4 regions of the Photobacterium sp. CCB-ST2H9 genome follow, and region 2 is predicted to be linked to each of the others. Evidence: predicted binding sites of a transcription regulator. Region 2 holds the regulator's gene; each other region holds the start of a gene.

Region 1 (4,036 bases), 1.1 Mb from region 2:
GGCTTCACCATGGTAAGTGTCGTAGCTTGCTGCCGTCACCGCACAGTTCGCAACCGGTACCTGCCAAGGACCCACCATCTGGTCACGGGCAACCAGACCGGTCACCGTGCGGTCACCAATGGTGATCAGGAAAGTTTTCTCGGCAACGGCCGGCAGGCGCAGCACGCGGTGTGTCGCTTCTTCCAGCACAATACCGCTGCGGTCAATGGCCGTTCCCTGTGCTTTTTGTGAGGTCACATCACGATGCATTTTCGGCGGTTTACCCAGCAGAATATCCATCGGCATATCAATCGGCGTATTGTCGAAGTGGCTGTCATCCAGTGTCAGATGACGCTCTTCTGTCGCTTCACCGACAACCGCATACGGTGCACGCTCGCGCTGACAGATAGCATCGAATACGGCCATCTGTTCCGGTGCAACTGCCAGTACATAACGTTCCTGGGATTCGTTACACCAGATTTCCAGCGGACTCATGCCCGGTTCATCGTTGGGTACATTACGCAGCTGGAACTTACCGCCACGCTCACCGTCGTTCACCAGCTCAGGCAGAGCATTCGAGATACCCCCAGCGCCGACATCGTGGATAAAGGCAATCGGGTTGTCATCACCCAGCTGCCAGCAACGGTCGATCACTTCCTGACAGCGACGTTCCATTTCCGGGTTTTCACGCTGAACCGAGGCAAAATCCAGATCTTCGGCTGACTGGCCGGAAGCCATGGAAGAGGCCGCGCCGCCGCCCAGACCGATATTCATCGCCGGGCCGCCCAATACGATCAGCTTGGCACCGACTGGAATTTCTTTCTTTTGAACGTGCTCATCACGAATATTCCCCATACCACCGGCAATCATGATTGGCTTATGGTAACCCCGGATTTCTTCGCCGTTATGAGAAGAAACCATTTCTTCATAGGTACGGAAATAACCCAGCAGGTTCGGACGTCCAAACTCGTTGTTGAACGCCGCGCCGCCCAGCGGGCCTTCCAGCATGATATCCAGCGCCGTCACAATTCTGCCCGGCTTGCCAAAGTCGGTTTCCCAAGGCTGCTCAAAACCCGGAACGCGCAGGTTTGACACGGTAAAGCCAACCAGACCAGCTTTCGGCTTACCGCCGATCCCGGTTGCGCCTTCGTCACGGATTTCACCACCGGAACCGGTCGAAGCGCCCGGCCATGGGGAAATGGCTGTCGGGTGGTTGTGGGTTTCCACTTTCATCAGGATATGAGCCGCTTCCTGATGGTAGTTATACTGACGGTTTTCCGCATCCGGGAAGAAACGACCCACTTCAGAGCCCACCATGACTGCAGCATTATCTTTGTATGCTGACAGAACGTAATCGCTGTGTTGCTCGTAGGTATTTTTGATCATCTTGAACAGCGACTTTTCCTGATCGACACCGTCAATCGTCCAGTCTGCATTAAAGATCTTATGGCGGCAGTGCTCGGAGTTCGCCTGTGCGAACATCATCAGTTCGATGTCGTTCGGATTCCGGCCCAGTCTGGTGAAGTTTTCAACCAGATAATCAATCTCGTCTTCAGCCAGTGCCAGCCCGAGAGACAGGTTCGCTTCTTCCAGCGCCTGACGGCCACCGGACAGAATATCCACACTCTGCATCGGCGCAGGTTCAGCGTGTCGGAACAGGGCTTCTGCCTGACTGAAATCATCAAACACGACTTCCATCATGCGGTCATGCAGCAGACCTTGCAGCGTTGTTTGCTGGGCCTCGCTCAGCGCAGCGGAGGTCGCGACATAATAAGCCGTACCGCGCTCAAGACGTTTGATTTGTTGCAGACCACAGTTACGGGCAATATCCGTTGCTTTGGAAGACCAAGGGGAAATGGTGCCTGGACGTGGGGTAACCAGCAGCAGCGTGCCGCTTGGTTCGTGCTCGGCAATCGTAGGGCCATAGGTGAGCAGGCTGGTCAGGGTCTCCAGTGCCTGGCTGTCAAGCGGCGCAGCCAGCTCAGCAAAGTGCATGTACTCGGCATAAATACCTGTGACAGGCAGACCCGAGGCTTGGCAACGCGCCAGCAGTTTAGTGACACGAAACTCAGACAGTGCGGGTGAACCACGCAAAATTTCCATGTGCGTACGACTCTCGATTAGCAATTGAATGAAGGTGATATTGGCCTGATCCCCACCCCGGGAGCCACGTCAATGCCACCTTGTTCAGCGCTGATTTCCCCCTTCGGTTCAGAGGAACGGCGGTAGTATACGGGAAAAGCGGGTGTGACGTAACACCTGACGCAACCGTTTGCGCGATTTTTTTTCAATCCGTCGCCGATCGACAGCGATCTTTGACCACCTGCCCAAAAATGCGCAAATTTTCACCTATTATCCGGTCGCCGGATAAGATCAAATGGGGCTCAGCTTTGCCCAGAATGCGACCTTTGGTATAAAGGACCACTAAATAGACAGATGAGCATGAATTATTGAGACGGTTAGCTTTTTCCGCCAGACTGCGGAACCTGGTCGCTATCTTATTGACAAGCTTGATATTATCGGGATGTCAGTGGGAAAATGACACCCGCACAGAGTTGGAACGGATCCGCGACAGTGGCGTCCTCCGCGTCGGGACACTCAACAATCAGATTTCCTACTACATTGGTCCGGACGGCCCGACCGGACTGGACTATGACCTTGCCCAGCGTTTCGCCGACAAGTTAGGCGTCAAACTGGAAATGCAGCCGGTCTTCTCTCTCTCAGGTCTGTTCCCGGCCCTGACCCGCGGCGATGTCGATCTGCTCGCCGCCGGGCTGACCATGACACCGGAACGGGTCCGGTCTTTTCGTGCGGCACCCGCCTACTACTATGCCAGTCAGATTCTGGTCTATAAGAAAGGGGAGTGGCGCCCGCGTGATGTCGACGATCTGGCCCAGAATAAAGGCCAGCTGGTTGTCGTGCGGGATTCCAGCCATGAAAAGAACCTGCTGGAGCTCAAAAAAGATCACCCGGCCCTGACCTGGCATGCCGTTGATGAAGTCGACAGCGAAGAGCTGCTCAGACAAGTCGCTGTCGGCGAACTGGATTATACCGTCGCTGATTCTGTGGATGTTGCCCTGAGCCAGCGGATTCATCCGGATATCGCCGTTGCGCTGGAACTGACCGATGACCAGCCGATCGGCTGGTTCCTGAACCCGAGCAATGACGACAGCCTGTATGCGCTGCTGATTGAATTTTTCGGCGAGCTCAAACAGAGCGGCGAACTGGCGAAACTGGAAGAGAAATATTTCGGCCATGTCGATCAGTTCGACTATGTCGATACCCGGGCATTTCTGCGCGCTCTGGAAAGTAAACTGCCGCGCTGGGAAAGTATCTTCAAAAAGTACGCCGACGAGTTTGACTGGCGCCTGCTGGCGGCGCTTTCTTATCAGGAATCGCACTGGAACCCGAGGGCAGTTTCTCCGACAGGTGTCCGCGGCATGATGATGCTGACACTGCCAACCGCGAAATTAGTCGGTGTCCAGAACCGTCTGGATCCGGAACAAAGTATTCGCGGGGGAACGGAATATCTGAGAAAAATGATCGCCCGCATCCCGGACAGCATTGAACCGCACGAAAAAGTCTGGTTCGCGCTGGCGTCATATAATGTCGGATATGGCCATATGATGGATGCCCGTCGTCTGACCAAGAAGCAAGGGGGTAATCCGGACGCCTGGAGTGATGTCAAACAGCGGCTGCCGTTACTGCGCCAGCGGAAGTTCTACCGCCAGACCCGCTATGGTTACGCTCGCGGTGATGAAGCCCTGCTCTACGTGGAAAATATCCGCCGGTACTATCAAAGCATCATCGGCTATGAACAGGCACACAGCCAGCCCCTGAACAGTGAAGGGATCCGGCTGGTTGACGACTGGCAGACCATTGCCCCGGTTGAAACGAATGACAACGGGACGACCCTGCTTGAGCAGGCGGCAGACAATGCTATCGAAGCCGTGATCGAAAACACCCAGCCTCAAAAAAACGTGAGTCGCTGATCAACCCCGACCGGGTGGCTGCCAGGCCACCCGGCATTTAATCTTCCTGATGATTGTCCTGCTGT
Region 2 (4,036 bases):
TGAAAAGCACCGATAGCACCAACTTCAAACAGCTGATCTACAGAGTTGATGCCTGCTTTCTTGAGCATACGCTCATTGGCAAGGCGAAGATTTGGCAGATCTTTAATGCGGTTAGGGCTAGCCTGCATTTTTTTCTCTTTGTCAGCCTGTGCTGCATTAAGAGAAACTTCAGCGTGCTCCAGAATGACTTCTGGGGTTTCCCACCAGTTTTCCGGAATGGCATAGTGTTTTGTGACGACAGGAAAACCGCGTTTTTGATAAACGTACGGTTTGAGGCCAGCTTGTTTAAAGGTTTCTTCATTTTTCGCGTTAGCGCGCAGATGCAGCTTGTCGCTAACAACCAGAGCAAACATCGTTTCACCTGCGAAAATGCCAAAACCGCCAAACATTGAGCGAGATTTAATCTGGCCAAATTTCTCAAATAAACGAATTGAATCTTTCAGTAGTGGTTTGTCCATGCTTCTTTTCTCGGTTAGAAATTTCAACAAAAGAAGTCACCAAACAACGGAGCGAGGATTCAATTGTGCATAAGATTATGAGTCTTTTGTCATAAGAATGACAAAAGTGTCCCATAAACTTCACTTCATCCATCGGCAACCCCGCTACCATGAGTAATAACTTTATCACTAAGTCATTGCTTTTAGGCCGGAAGCTTTGCGTCCCATCCTTTCAGATGGTTTGCCTTGTTCGTGACTGTTTAATCATATATCAATAAGACAAATTTGATATCGATCGCACAAAAAATTGTGATACTCTTCGCAATAAAAATCGTATAAATTTTACAGAAACTAACTGATTATCCCATCAATTCCTCTGTAGCGTAGTAATATTCCATATAAACATAGCCGATATGGGTGTTTATATCGGCTGTTTATCAATATATGTAGGTTAATATCGTTTTTTATGGATGTGTTATTTTTTTGACGGAACGGCGAACCACGAGCTCAGGATTGATCTCAAAAGTCTGAAATTCATGGTTTTTATCTTTCACGCGTTCCATCAGAATTTCCACCGCAGTCTTGCCTAAACGGCGTTTTGGCTGGTGGATTGTTGTCAGAGGCGGTGAAAAGTACGGGGCCAGATCAATATTGTCATAGCCAATAATTGAAATATCATTTGGTACATTGATCCCTGCTTGTTCAAATGTACTGATTAAGGCCATTGCCATAATGTCATTGAAGCAGAAAATAGCAGTTGGACGCTCTTTCATGGCAATAAAAGCATTGGCTGCATCTACGGCAGATTCACATTCGAAATCACCTTCAATGATCCAGTTTTCATTGACCGTCAGACCAGCTTCGCTCATGGCTTTATGGAAACCTTTCAGCCGCTCACGGCAGGTAGATTTATCTTTCTGGCCGGAAAGACAACCAATTTTAGTGTGTCCATTGTCAATAAAATGACGAGTGGCAAGATAACCGCCAAGTTCTGCATTATCCTGAATATTATCTGTTTTTGGGCGTGCAGGACCCCAGTCCATGATAACCATGGGCAGATCAGGCTGTCGCTCTAACTGTTCCAGCAGTTGATCATCCAGATCAGAACACATCACCAGCAGACCATCCACACGCTTTTCAGAAAGCATGCGCAGGTAATCCTTCTGTTTGGCCAGATTACCTTCGGTGTTGCATAAAATCAGCGTATAACCGGATTTATAGCAGTACTCTTCAACGCCATGCACCAACTCGGCAAAGAATGGGTTGGTCGATTTTGTCACCAGCATGCCGATGGTGCTGGTTGTATTACATTTCAGGCTGCGCGCGACGGCGCTTGGCGCGTAGTTCAATTCTTCAACTGCCGCCAACACTTTTTTCTGTGTTGCTTCCGCTACGAAGCGGGTTTTGTTGATCACGTGTGAGACTGTGGTAGTAGATACACCTGCCATACGTGCAACATCTTTAATGGTTGCCATAATTGTTCTTCTAGTCTTCAGGCCCTGATCAGGGTCTTTTCATATTTGCCAGACGCTAAAACGCCGCTTCTCTGCGAGGATAGCGGCGGGAAATGAGTGGCTCAGGCCGAGTGGTAACAATACCTTACACCGATATGAAGTCTGACTTTCTATTGCTATTTATTTCATCGGTTAATCGCTTGCGCTCACATTCTACAAGGACTCACGCACAGTGCAACGTTTCTCTTGAAATGTGAGGGGAATCTTGATGCAGCTCAAGAATACTGGCAACTTGAAAGTTGTTTCAGTCTTTACATTGTAAGTGCTGTGCAAGGGCAACGGCTCCGCGATGCCCTTGCAGGAGGTTCAGGCTGAAAGGACGATCGGAAAGTGCCCGCGGGGGTGAGATTCGATGATCACCGGGGAACCATAAACGGAGCTGATATTCTCGGTGGTCAGGGTATGCCAGGCATCACCGTCTGCTTGTATCTTCCCCTTATTCAGCAATACCAGTCTGTCTGCGTATTCAGCCGCAAGATTGAGGTCATGAATGACCAGGATGACGGCGGCTCCTTTACGGGCCATATCTTTTGCCAGTTTCAGGCAACTGTGCTGGTGGGCAAGATCTAAAGCTGAAGTCGGTTCGTCCAGCATCAGAATGCACTGGTCTTTAGCATTGCTGAGCTGAGCCAGTACACGGGCAAAATGAACACGTTGTTTCTCGCCGCCTGAGAGGGTGGGGTACTGACGCTGGCTCAGGTGACAGATCCCAACAGCCGTCATGCATTCCCGGGTAATTCGGAGACAATCTGTGCGCTTCAAACCAAGTGGCATACAGCCAAATTCAACGACCTCCTGCGCAGTAAAACCAAAAGACAGGCTGCTGTGCTGAGGAAGTACACCCAAGTGTTTGGCCAGCAGGGATGGCTGCCAGTCGCTGTGCTTTTGACCAAAATAGTATACATCACCTTTGGCACCAATTTCGCCGCAAAGCACTTTGAGTAAAGTACTTTTACCGGCACCATTCGGGCCGAGTAAAGCTGTTAACTCTCCGCTGCGGAAACTGATGTTCAGCTGATCCAGTAACGTTTTACCGCCAAGTTGTAGTGATAAACCCTCGGCTGAAAGCACCGGTGATTGCTGTTTTTCGTGCCGGGGGCGAAGGGGGCGAACGATATGATGAATCATTGTAAACGGCCTTTTTGTTTCAGTAGCAGAGCTATAAAGAACGGTGCTCCCAGTAAAGCGGTGATGATACCGACCGGCAGTTCGGCAGGTGCGGCAATAACACGGGCCAGCATGTCGGCAACCAGTAAGATAAGTGCCCCCAGTAAAGCCGAGAGTGGCAGTAATGTTTTGTGATTCGGGCCTGCCAGCATACGGCCGAGATGCGGCACAATCAGACCGACGAAGCCAATCACGCCGGATAAGGAGACAGCGACACCCACACCAGCGGCGCAAAATAAAATCAGCAATCGTTTTAAAGACTGGACCTGAATGCCGAGATGTTTTGCTTCTGCTTCGCCCAGTAATAAAGCGTTGAGTGCATTGGATCTGCGATCAAATTGCCAGAACAGGAATGCCAGGGCAGAAAATGCCAGCGTGATGCCCGGCCAGGTAGCACCCGCCAGAGAACCCATGGACCAGAGTGACAGGTCGCGCAGCGCCTGATCGTCCGCAAAGAAATTCAGCAGTCCCAGTGCCGCACCTGAGAGTGCACTGATTGCAACACCTGCCAGCAGCATCACCGTCACGGAAGTGCCGGTCTTATCTGTGCCAAGGGCGTATACGATCCAGGTTGTCAGGGCGCCGCCAAGAAAAGCAAAAACCGGTACTGTCCCCAGCGTTAAAAGTAATGGAAAAGATGCTGCCATTGAGCTGAACAGGACAATGGCCGAAGCGGCGCCAAGGCTTGCACCGCCAGCGACCCCGATAATGCCCGGATCGGCCAGCGGGTTTCGAAACAGTCCCTGCATGACCGTGCCACAGAGCGCCAGAACTGCACCAATCGCGATACACAGCAGTGTGCGTGGTAAACGGACTTGCTGAATGATGAGTGCAATGTGCGGTGCGACATGATCCTGTCCCGGAAGCAGTGACAGCCAGACATCGGCGTAACTGATCGACATGGGGCCGACAACGATG
Region 3 (4,036 bases), 1.4 Mb from region 2:
AGCAGAAAAAACTGCCTTACCCGCCGCTGGATGATAAAGGCCAGATCGTCGCTGACGACGCCTGGTGGCGTGCCATTCAGTCCAGAAACAAATAACCCAATCATCTGACGGAACACAGAGAGCAAACGCATGAGCGGACAGATGCTAGACACCATTACCCTGACTGAACTGTCAGGCGTGGGCGCCAAAATGGCTGAAAAACTCCATAAGATTGGCCTTCACACGGTGCAGGATCTGCTGTTCCATCTGCCGCTCCGTTACGAAGACCGGACCCGGATCTGGCCCATTGCTGAAATCCGGCCCGGCCAGCACCTGACCGTGCAGGGCGAAGTGCTCAGCAATGCCATCAGCTTTTGCAAACGCCGGATGCTGACCGTCAGAATCAGTGATCAGAGCGGTGCCTTAACCCTGCGCTTCTTTAATTTCAACGCGGCGATGAAAAACGCGTTGTCAGAAGGCAAGCAGGTCAAAGCCTACGGCGAAATCCGGCGCGGCCAGCATGGTCCGGAAATCATCCATCCGGATTACAAAATCTTTTCCGAACCCACTCAACTCGCGGTCGAAGAAACCCTGACTCCGGTTTATCCGACCACCGACGGCCTGCGGCAGCTGACCTTGCGCAACCTGACCGATCAGGCTCTGAAGCTGCTTGATAAAGCCGCGGTCACTGAGCTGTTGCCGGAAGGCCTGTACGACCGTCAGATGACGCTGGCGCAGGCACTGCATGTCATGCATCGTCCAACCCCCGATGTCTCGCTGGACCAGTTGGAAAAGGGCCAGCATCCGGCGCAGAAACGGCTCATCCTTGAGGAACTGCTGGCACAGAATCTGTCGATGCTGGCCGTACGCCAGAAAGGACAACAGCATCAGGCCTGGCCGCTGCCCCCCAGCGAACCGCTGAAACAGCAACTGCTGGCCGGACTGCCATTCAGCCCGACCGGCGCCCAGCAGCGCGTGGTGGCTGATATTGAATCCGATCTGGCAAAGTCCGTCCCCATGATGCGACTGGTTCAGGGCGATGTCGGCTCCGGCAAAACTCTGGTCGCCGCACTGGCGGCGGTTCGCGCTATCGGACATGGCTATCAGGTCGCGCTGATGGCACCGACCGAACTGCTGGCCGAACAGCACGCCCTCAACTTCGCCCACTGGCTGGAACCGCTTGGCATTCAGGTCGGCTGGCTGGCCGGGAAGCTCAAAGGCAAAGCGCGGGAAACCGAGCTGGCCCGCATTGAAAGCGGTGAAGCGAAGATGGTGGTCGGCACCCATGCCCTGTTCCAGCAACAGGTGATCTTCAGCAATCTGGCGTTGGTCATCATCGATGAACAGCACCGGTTCGGGGTGCACCAGCGGCTGGAACTGCGGGAAAAAGGCGCAAATGATGGCCGTTATCCGCACCAGCTGATCATGACGGCCACGCCCATTCCCCGGACGCTGGCCATGACCGCGTATGCCGATTTGGAAACCTCAGTGATCGACGAACTGCCGCCGGGCCGGACCCCCATTCAGACCGTCGCGGTTTCCGATGCCCGCCGCGCAGATATCATCGAACGGATCCGTGCCGCCTGTCTGAACGAAGGACGCCAGGCATACTGGGTCTGTACCCTGATTGATGAATCTGAAGTGCTGGAAGCCCAGGCGGCATCCGACACCGCCACTGAGCTGACCGCCCAGTTACCGGAGCTGAAAATTGGTCTGGTTCACGGCCGGATGAAAGCGGCTGAAAAGCAGGACGTGATGCAACGTTTCAAAGCCGGTGAACTGCACCTGCTGGTTGCCACCACCGTGATTGAAGTGGGTGTTGATGTTCCCAATGCCAGCCTGATGATCATCGAAAACCCCGAACGGCTGGGTCTGGCGCAGCTTCACCAGCTGCGCGGCCGGGTTGGCCGGGGCAGCGTCGCCAGCCATTGTGTGCTGCTCTATCATGCCCCGTTGTCGAAAACGGCTCAGCAGCGACTGGGCGTGCTGCGGGAAAGCAGTGACGGCTTCGTGATAGCCCAGCGCGATCTGGAAATCCGCGGTCCCGGTGAGCTGCTCGGCACCAAACAGACCGGCATTGCAGATTTCAAAGTGGCCGATCTGGTCCGCGACCAGCACCTGATCCCTCAGGTCCAGAAGATGGCGCGATACCTGCACGATCAATATCCGTCCAATGCCAAGGCCATTATTGAGCGCTGGCTCGGTCACCGGGAAAACTATTCCAACGCCTGATCCGGACAAACCTGCTCGTTCCAGTGTAATCGCGGTCTGATGCCGCTGTTTTCTGCTTTCACACACCAAAAACAACATACGCAAACGTTTGCTAATTTTGGGTTCGTCATTACAATAGGGGCCAATTTTGACCCAAGGGTCCTTTTCGGCTTCAAACCTGTCCACTCAGATCCCCTTGAGAAGCCGACCTGTCGACGTAATAAGGATTGACCATGACCGGCCAGCACCAAGAAATTGAACGTCCCCGCTCATCTGATTTGATTTACCGTCTTGAAGATCGTCCGCCCCTGCCGCAAACCCTGTTTGCAGCATTGCAGCACCTGCTGGCCATGTTCGTGGCCGTCGTCACCCCATCGCTGATCATCTGTCAGGCTCTGGGACTGCCGGCCAGCGACACCAACACCATCGTCAGTATGTCGTTGCTGGCCTCAGGTGTTGCGTCGTTCATTCAGATCCGGACCATCGGCCCGGTGGGTTCCGGCCTGCTGTCGATTCAGGGCACCAGCTTTAACTTTCTCGGCCCGATTATCGGTGCCGGGCTGGCAATGAAAGCCGGCGGTGCGGATGTGCCGACCATGATGGCTGCTATTTTCGGCACCATTCTCGCCGCTTCCCTGACAGAAGTCGCCATTTCGCGAATTTTACAACATACCCGCCGGGTCATTACCCCGCTGGTGTCCGGCATTGTGGTGACTTTGATTGGTCTGACATTGATCCAGATTGGCCTGACGTCAATTGGCGGTGGCTATGCCGCCATTGAAGACGGCAGCTTCGGCAGTCTGGATAAACTGCTGCTGGCCGGGATCGTCCTGGGGCTGATTGTCCTGATGAACCGGATGAAGAACCCGTATCTGCGTGTTTCATCCATTGTGATTGCGATGGCCGCCGGAACGCTGGCCGCCTGGCTGATGGGCATGATCAGTACGGAGCGGCTCGCCGAAACCACCCTGATCGCCATTCCTGCCCCGATGCAGTACGGACTGGGTTTTGACGGGTCGCTGCTGATCCCGCTGGTGATTGTCTTTGCCATTACGTCACTGGAAGCCATCGGAGATATCACGGCAACCTCAGAAACCTCAGAACAACCGGTCAGCGGCCCGGTGTACCTGAAGCGGATTAAAGGCGGCGTGCTGGCAGATGGGATCAACTCAGCGCTGGCAGCGGTGCTGAACAGTTTTCCAAACTCAACCTTCAGCCAGAACAACGGCATTATCCAGCTGACCGGCGTTGCCAGCCGTTACATCGGTTATTTTGTCGCAGGGATGCTGGTGTTGCTGGGTCTGTTTCCTGTTGTCGCCAATCTGGTTCAACTGATCCCGGAACCTGTACTGGGCGGTGCCACCATCGTGATGTTCGGCACCATTGCCGCATCCGGGGTGCGGATTATTTCCCGTTGTGAGCTGGACCGTCGTGCCATTCTGATCATGGCACTGTCGTTCTCGATGGGACTGGGGATTGCGCAGAAACCGGAAATCCTCCAGTTCATGCCTGAGATTGTGAAAAGCATTCTTTCATCCGGCATGGCTGCCGGTGGCCTGACGGCGATTCTGCTGAACCTGATTCTGCCGGAAGAAAAGAAAGACTGATTGACGGACAGCGTCCTCCCATCACAAATGAGAGGGCGCTGTGCCTGCTAGGATTTCACGGCGCGCTTGCCGTTCTGTTTTACCGGACGCAACGGCAGACTCACCTGGACTTTCAGCCCCCCTTCGCTGCGGTTACTGAACTGAATGTCACCCTGGTGCTGATCCACTATCCGCTTCACAATCGCCAGTCCGAGTCCGGTACCTTCCGCATCGCTGCCGCGGGCACTGTCACCGCGGGT
Region 4 (4,036 bases), 720 kb from region 2:
GCAGCAATGCCTGATGCAGCTGACTGGTGTCTTCGGTGAGTGTCCATGCTGCACTGTGGCCAACCGACGGCATGTCCAGTGTGATCATGGCATAACCCGCTGGTCCCAGATATTGCTGATACAGCGGCCAGAGTTCCGTCTGGAGTGTATCCAGACCGCCGCTGACAATCACGGTCGGTAACAGCTGATCGGTACGCGGCAAGTGGATAAAGGCCTGGAATGTTTTTCCCTGATAAGACACATCAATCGTTTTGACCTGATGCGGCATCAGTTCCATGGCATCTTTATAAGTGACGGTCGCCTGCAGCTCAGCCTGGGCAGCCAGCTCATCCCCTTTCAGATGCGGATAAGCTGCGATGCTGTAATGAGTACTGGCTTTCAGCATCATCTCGGCCGCTTTTTCCTTATTGCCTTTGTCCAGATGTTCACGGCTGAGACGCTGGTACTGACTCCCCAGTTGTGACCATTCATAAACCCAGTTCCCGGGCTTATATCCAATCACGGTATCCAGCAGTTCATCATTGGTCCGCTTTGCTTTCGCGGTGGCAATTCTGGCAAAGATCCCTTCCATTTCAATGGGATCGACTCCCTGCCAAATCCAGAGCGGACGACGTAAGACCCGATACCAGCCAGCAACGGTATCGCCGTCAAGCGCATTGTGAACTTCTGTAGATGAGGCATGGGCCAGCCTGACCAGACTGGAGGTTTCTTTGGTCGTTTGACGCGGTGCGAACAGTTTTTCAGACAGGTTCACCTTGGAAGGCTCAGACACTATTGACTCCTGCGTGTGGAAGGTTCAAAACCCGTTTTACTTTCAATCTGGCTTCATTGTATATGTTTTCGGGATAATTACCCCAAACACGGCACACAAAAAAGGAGCCTGAAGGCTCCTTTTCAAATATATTTTCTACCGGGCTGGATCATGAGCGCTTGGAAATCGGCTCAACAAAAGTGACAGCCATATCCCATGGTTGTTCAATCCAGGTATCCTGCTCAATATCAACCACATAATCATCAACCAGATGTTTACCGGCTGGCTTGGCGCAGACCGTCACAAATTTTGCTTTCGGATACATAGCACGAATCATTTCCGCGGTGCCGCCTGTATCAACCAGATCGTCCACAATAATGAATCCTTCACCATCACCGTCGGCTTTCTTCAATACTTTCATGTCACGCTGGTGGTCATGGTCGTAGCTGGAAATACAAACAGTATCGACATAACGAATACCCAGTTCGCGAGCAAGAATTGCAGCCGGCACCAGGCCACCACGGCTCACTGCGATAATCCCCTGCCACTGATCCGCCGGCAGCAGTTTTTCCGCCAGTTGGCGCGTGTAGCTTTGCATGTTATCCCAGGTGATGACGAACTTTTTAGTCATATCCGATGAACCTCTAAATCAGCGAATCAATACCGCTGGTCAATAAAACAAATTATAAAAAGACGATTTTAGCTGTGAACAGTGCGGCAATGACCCAAACACTGACATTCACATCACGGCCTTTACCACTCAGCAGTTTCACCGCTGCATAAGTAATAAAGCCCAGCGCAATACCTTCCGCAATGGAGTATGTTAACGGCATGAGCAGGCAGACCACAACTACAGGTGCAGCTTCTGTTAAGTCACGCCAGTCGATTCCCGCCAGGCCGGAGACCATTAAAATGGCCACATAAAACAACGCGCCAGCGGTCGCATAAGCCGGAACCATCCCAGCCAAAGGGGCAAAAAACAGTGCCAGCAGGAACATGATACCCACTGTAACCGCCGTCAGACCTGTCCGGCCACCCGCAGCGACACCGGCCACACTCTCAACATAAGAGGTCGTATTGGATGTGCCCAGCAGAGCACCCACAGATGTCGCCGTACTGTCGGCCAGCAAAGCACGGCCCAGACGCGGCATTTTGCCATCTTTATCAACCATTCCTGCTTTCGTGGTGGCTCCGACCAGAGTCCCAGCCGTATCAAACAGGTCAACAAACAGGAAAGCAAACACGATTGAGATCAGCCCGACATCCATGGCACCACTGATATCCAGTTGCATAAATGTTGGCGCAATACTCGGTGGCGCAGACACAATGCCGTTGTACTGAACATCACCAAACGCAATGCCCAAACCGGTCACGATCAGGATCGCCACCAGCACAGCCGCTTTCATTCCCCGGTGAACCAGACCGATGGTCAGCATGAATCCCAGCGCAGCCATTGCCGCCGGGAAGCTGGTCAAATCACCAACGTGCACCAGGGTCGCCGGGTTATCAACCACAATGCCAGCGCTTTGCAGCGCAATAAAGGCCAGGAATAAACCGATACCAGCAGTGATGCCTGTTCTCAGAGACAGTGGTATCGCATGGATCAGCCACTCCCGAACTTTCAGCAAGCTGAGCAAGATGAAACATAAACCGGAGAAAAACACAGCAGCCAGGGCAACCTGCCAGGTGTGGCCCATACCAAGGACAACTGAATAGGTAAAGAAGGCATTCAGACCCATGCCAGGTGCCTGAGCAACCGGGTAGTTGGCGACAAGCCCCATCATGAAACAGCCGATCATCGCAGCCAGACAGGTTGCAACAAAAACCGCGCCTTTATCCATCCCCGTCGCGGCCAGCATTGATGGGTTGACAAAGATGATGTAGGCCATGGTCAAAAAGGTCGTTACCCCTGCCAGCACTTCAGTACGAACATTCGTACCGTTTTCTTCTAACTTAAACAGTTTCTCAAGCATTGTTCTCTGGTCCTTGGAGAAAAGTATCTGTTCAGACTGAACGCTGAAATTTTATACCTCAAAAAGGGAAACGTTTGCGTCACAGCCATTTTTGGGGGGCGATTATAGGCTTATCACTAATAAATTACCAGACTCATCAAGAATACACGCCTGACGGCAAATAATGCGTAAATTTTCTTCGGCAAAAATTACTGAAGATTAAAAACAATTAAAAATCATCACCTTAAACAGATGCAAGGATGTATGTCTTTTAACCGAATTTATTTTTTGCTTTCAAGGCAAACGCTTAAATCAGAAAAAAGAGTGCCTGCTTTGGCTGGCTTATCAGGATGTAATCGTATACATGCTTTTTTATCCAATCTCTCAATGAGAAAGAATGAATGAAACTTCATGAATAAAAAAACAGAAATAAAAAAACGCCACCCGATCCTGGGTGGCGCCAAAACTAATCTCACTGGCGAGAGCAACAATCAAAATTGCTACCAAACCGCTGTATACAGTCTTGAAAGTTAGGGGGTGAATATCAACCTCGCACCGCCTCAGCGCTGCGAGTCAATCAGGCAGATAGCCAGACAGAAACAAAGCTGGCTTGAATTTACTTAGTAACCAAACGCACTTGGATAGTTGAAAGAACCACCGAAAATGCCTTTCTTGTTCCAAAATTTAGCTGTGGATTCATATACTTTCATGACAACGACTTCCTCAATTACTTATGCTGCTTTGAGGTTGCAAACAAAGCAGAGCTGATTGATCTCGGTTCCCTGGAGTCCGCGCACATACCTTTTCCCTGTGCTGACTATCGTTCTTGCAACTTGGTCACAGGATAACCAAAAGGTAATTTAATTACAATATTAATTTTAACTAGATCACACTTTTCCTGGATCAACACCACAAAACTCACCCTTGTGAAAGTATTTTTCTTACAACACAAGTGTTAGCAAACGCATAAAAATTAAGAAATGAGACTAAAGTTGCATATATAGTCGCCAAATAAGAATACAACATGACTCATGCTCATTTGCCATGAGTGCAAACAAGGAAGGCAGCGCTATGACAATACTTCACCACCTACGTTCTTTATCGATCAGCAGCCGACTCTACCTGCTTGGCTTTATCATCACGCTCCTCACACTCTTCCCGCTGATGACATTTGTATCTGGTTACCAGGATTCACTCTTGGATCAAAAGCGAGATAAGACGCGGAATCTGGTTGAAAGTGCCCACAGCCTGCTGAACTTCTACTATCAGCAGGAAAAAACCGGAAATCTGAACCGCGAAACAGCTCAGCAGCTTGCAAGGCAAGCAATTGCCA

The links. The regulator PurR, encoded in region 2, represses purine synthesis genes. The targets are predictions, from matches to a motif close to TNANGNAAACGTTTNCNTNA.
Region 1: a site for PurR is predicted at 2,240-2,259, ahead of purL (phosphoribosylformylglycinamidine synthase). Genes of this name have one in related genera too.
Region 3: a site for PurR is predicted at 2,288-2,307, ahead of L4174_RS00765 (uracil-xanthine permease family protein). Genes of this name have one in related genera too.
Region 4: a site for PurR is predicted at 2,787-2,806, ahead of L4174_RS04045 (NCS2 family permease). Genes of this name have one in related genera too.

What each region holds. Positions count from the first base shown of each region.
Region 1 covers NZ_CP100425.1:2,675,489-2,679,524, forward strand. The annotation lists gene purL (phosphoribosylformylglycinamidine synthase) at 1-2,082, opposite strand, end outside; gene mltF (membrane-bound lytic murein transglycosylase MltF) at 2,481-3,971, shown strand; gene tadA (tRNA adenosine(34) deaminase TadA) at 4,009-4,036, opposite strand, start outside.
Region 2 covers NZ_CP100425.1:1,558,318-1,562,353, forward strand. The annotation lists gene L4174_RS07460 (TfoX/Sxy family DNA transformation protein) at 1-458, opposite strand, end outside; cyclic di-GMP riboswitch class I at 590-693, opposite strand; gene purR (HTH-type transcriptional repressor PurR) at 902-1,912, opposite strand; gene L4174_RS07470 (heme ABC transporter ATP-binding protein) at 2,258-3,079, opposite strand; gene L4174_RS07475 (iron ABC transporter permease) at 3,076-4,036, opposite strand, start outside.
Region 3 covers NZ_CP100425.1:177,845-181,880, reverse strand. The annotation lists gene trmH (tRNA (guanosine(18)-2'-O)-methyltransferase TrmH) at 1-95, shown strand, start outside; gene recG (ATP-dependent DNA helicase RecG) at 130-2,211, shown strand; gene L4174_RS00765 (uracil-xanthine permease family protein) at 2,424-3,797, shown strand; gene envZ (two-component system sensor histidine kinase EnvZ) at 3,845-4,036, opposite strand, start outside.
Region 4 covers NZ_CP100425.1:838,091-842,126, reverse strand. The annotation lists gene frsA (esterase FrsA) at 1-772, opposite strand, end outside; gene gpt (xanthine phosphoribosyltransferase) at 921-1,382, opposite strand; gene L4174_RS04045 (NCS2 family permease) at 1,435-2,724, opposite strand; gene L4174_RS04040 (methyl-accepting chemotaxis protein) at 3,775-4,036, shown strand, end outside.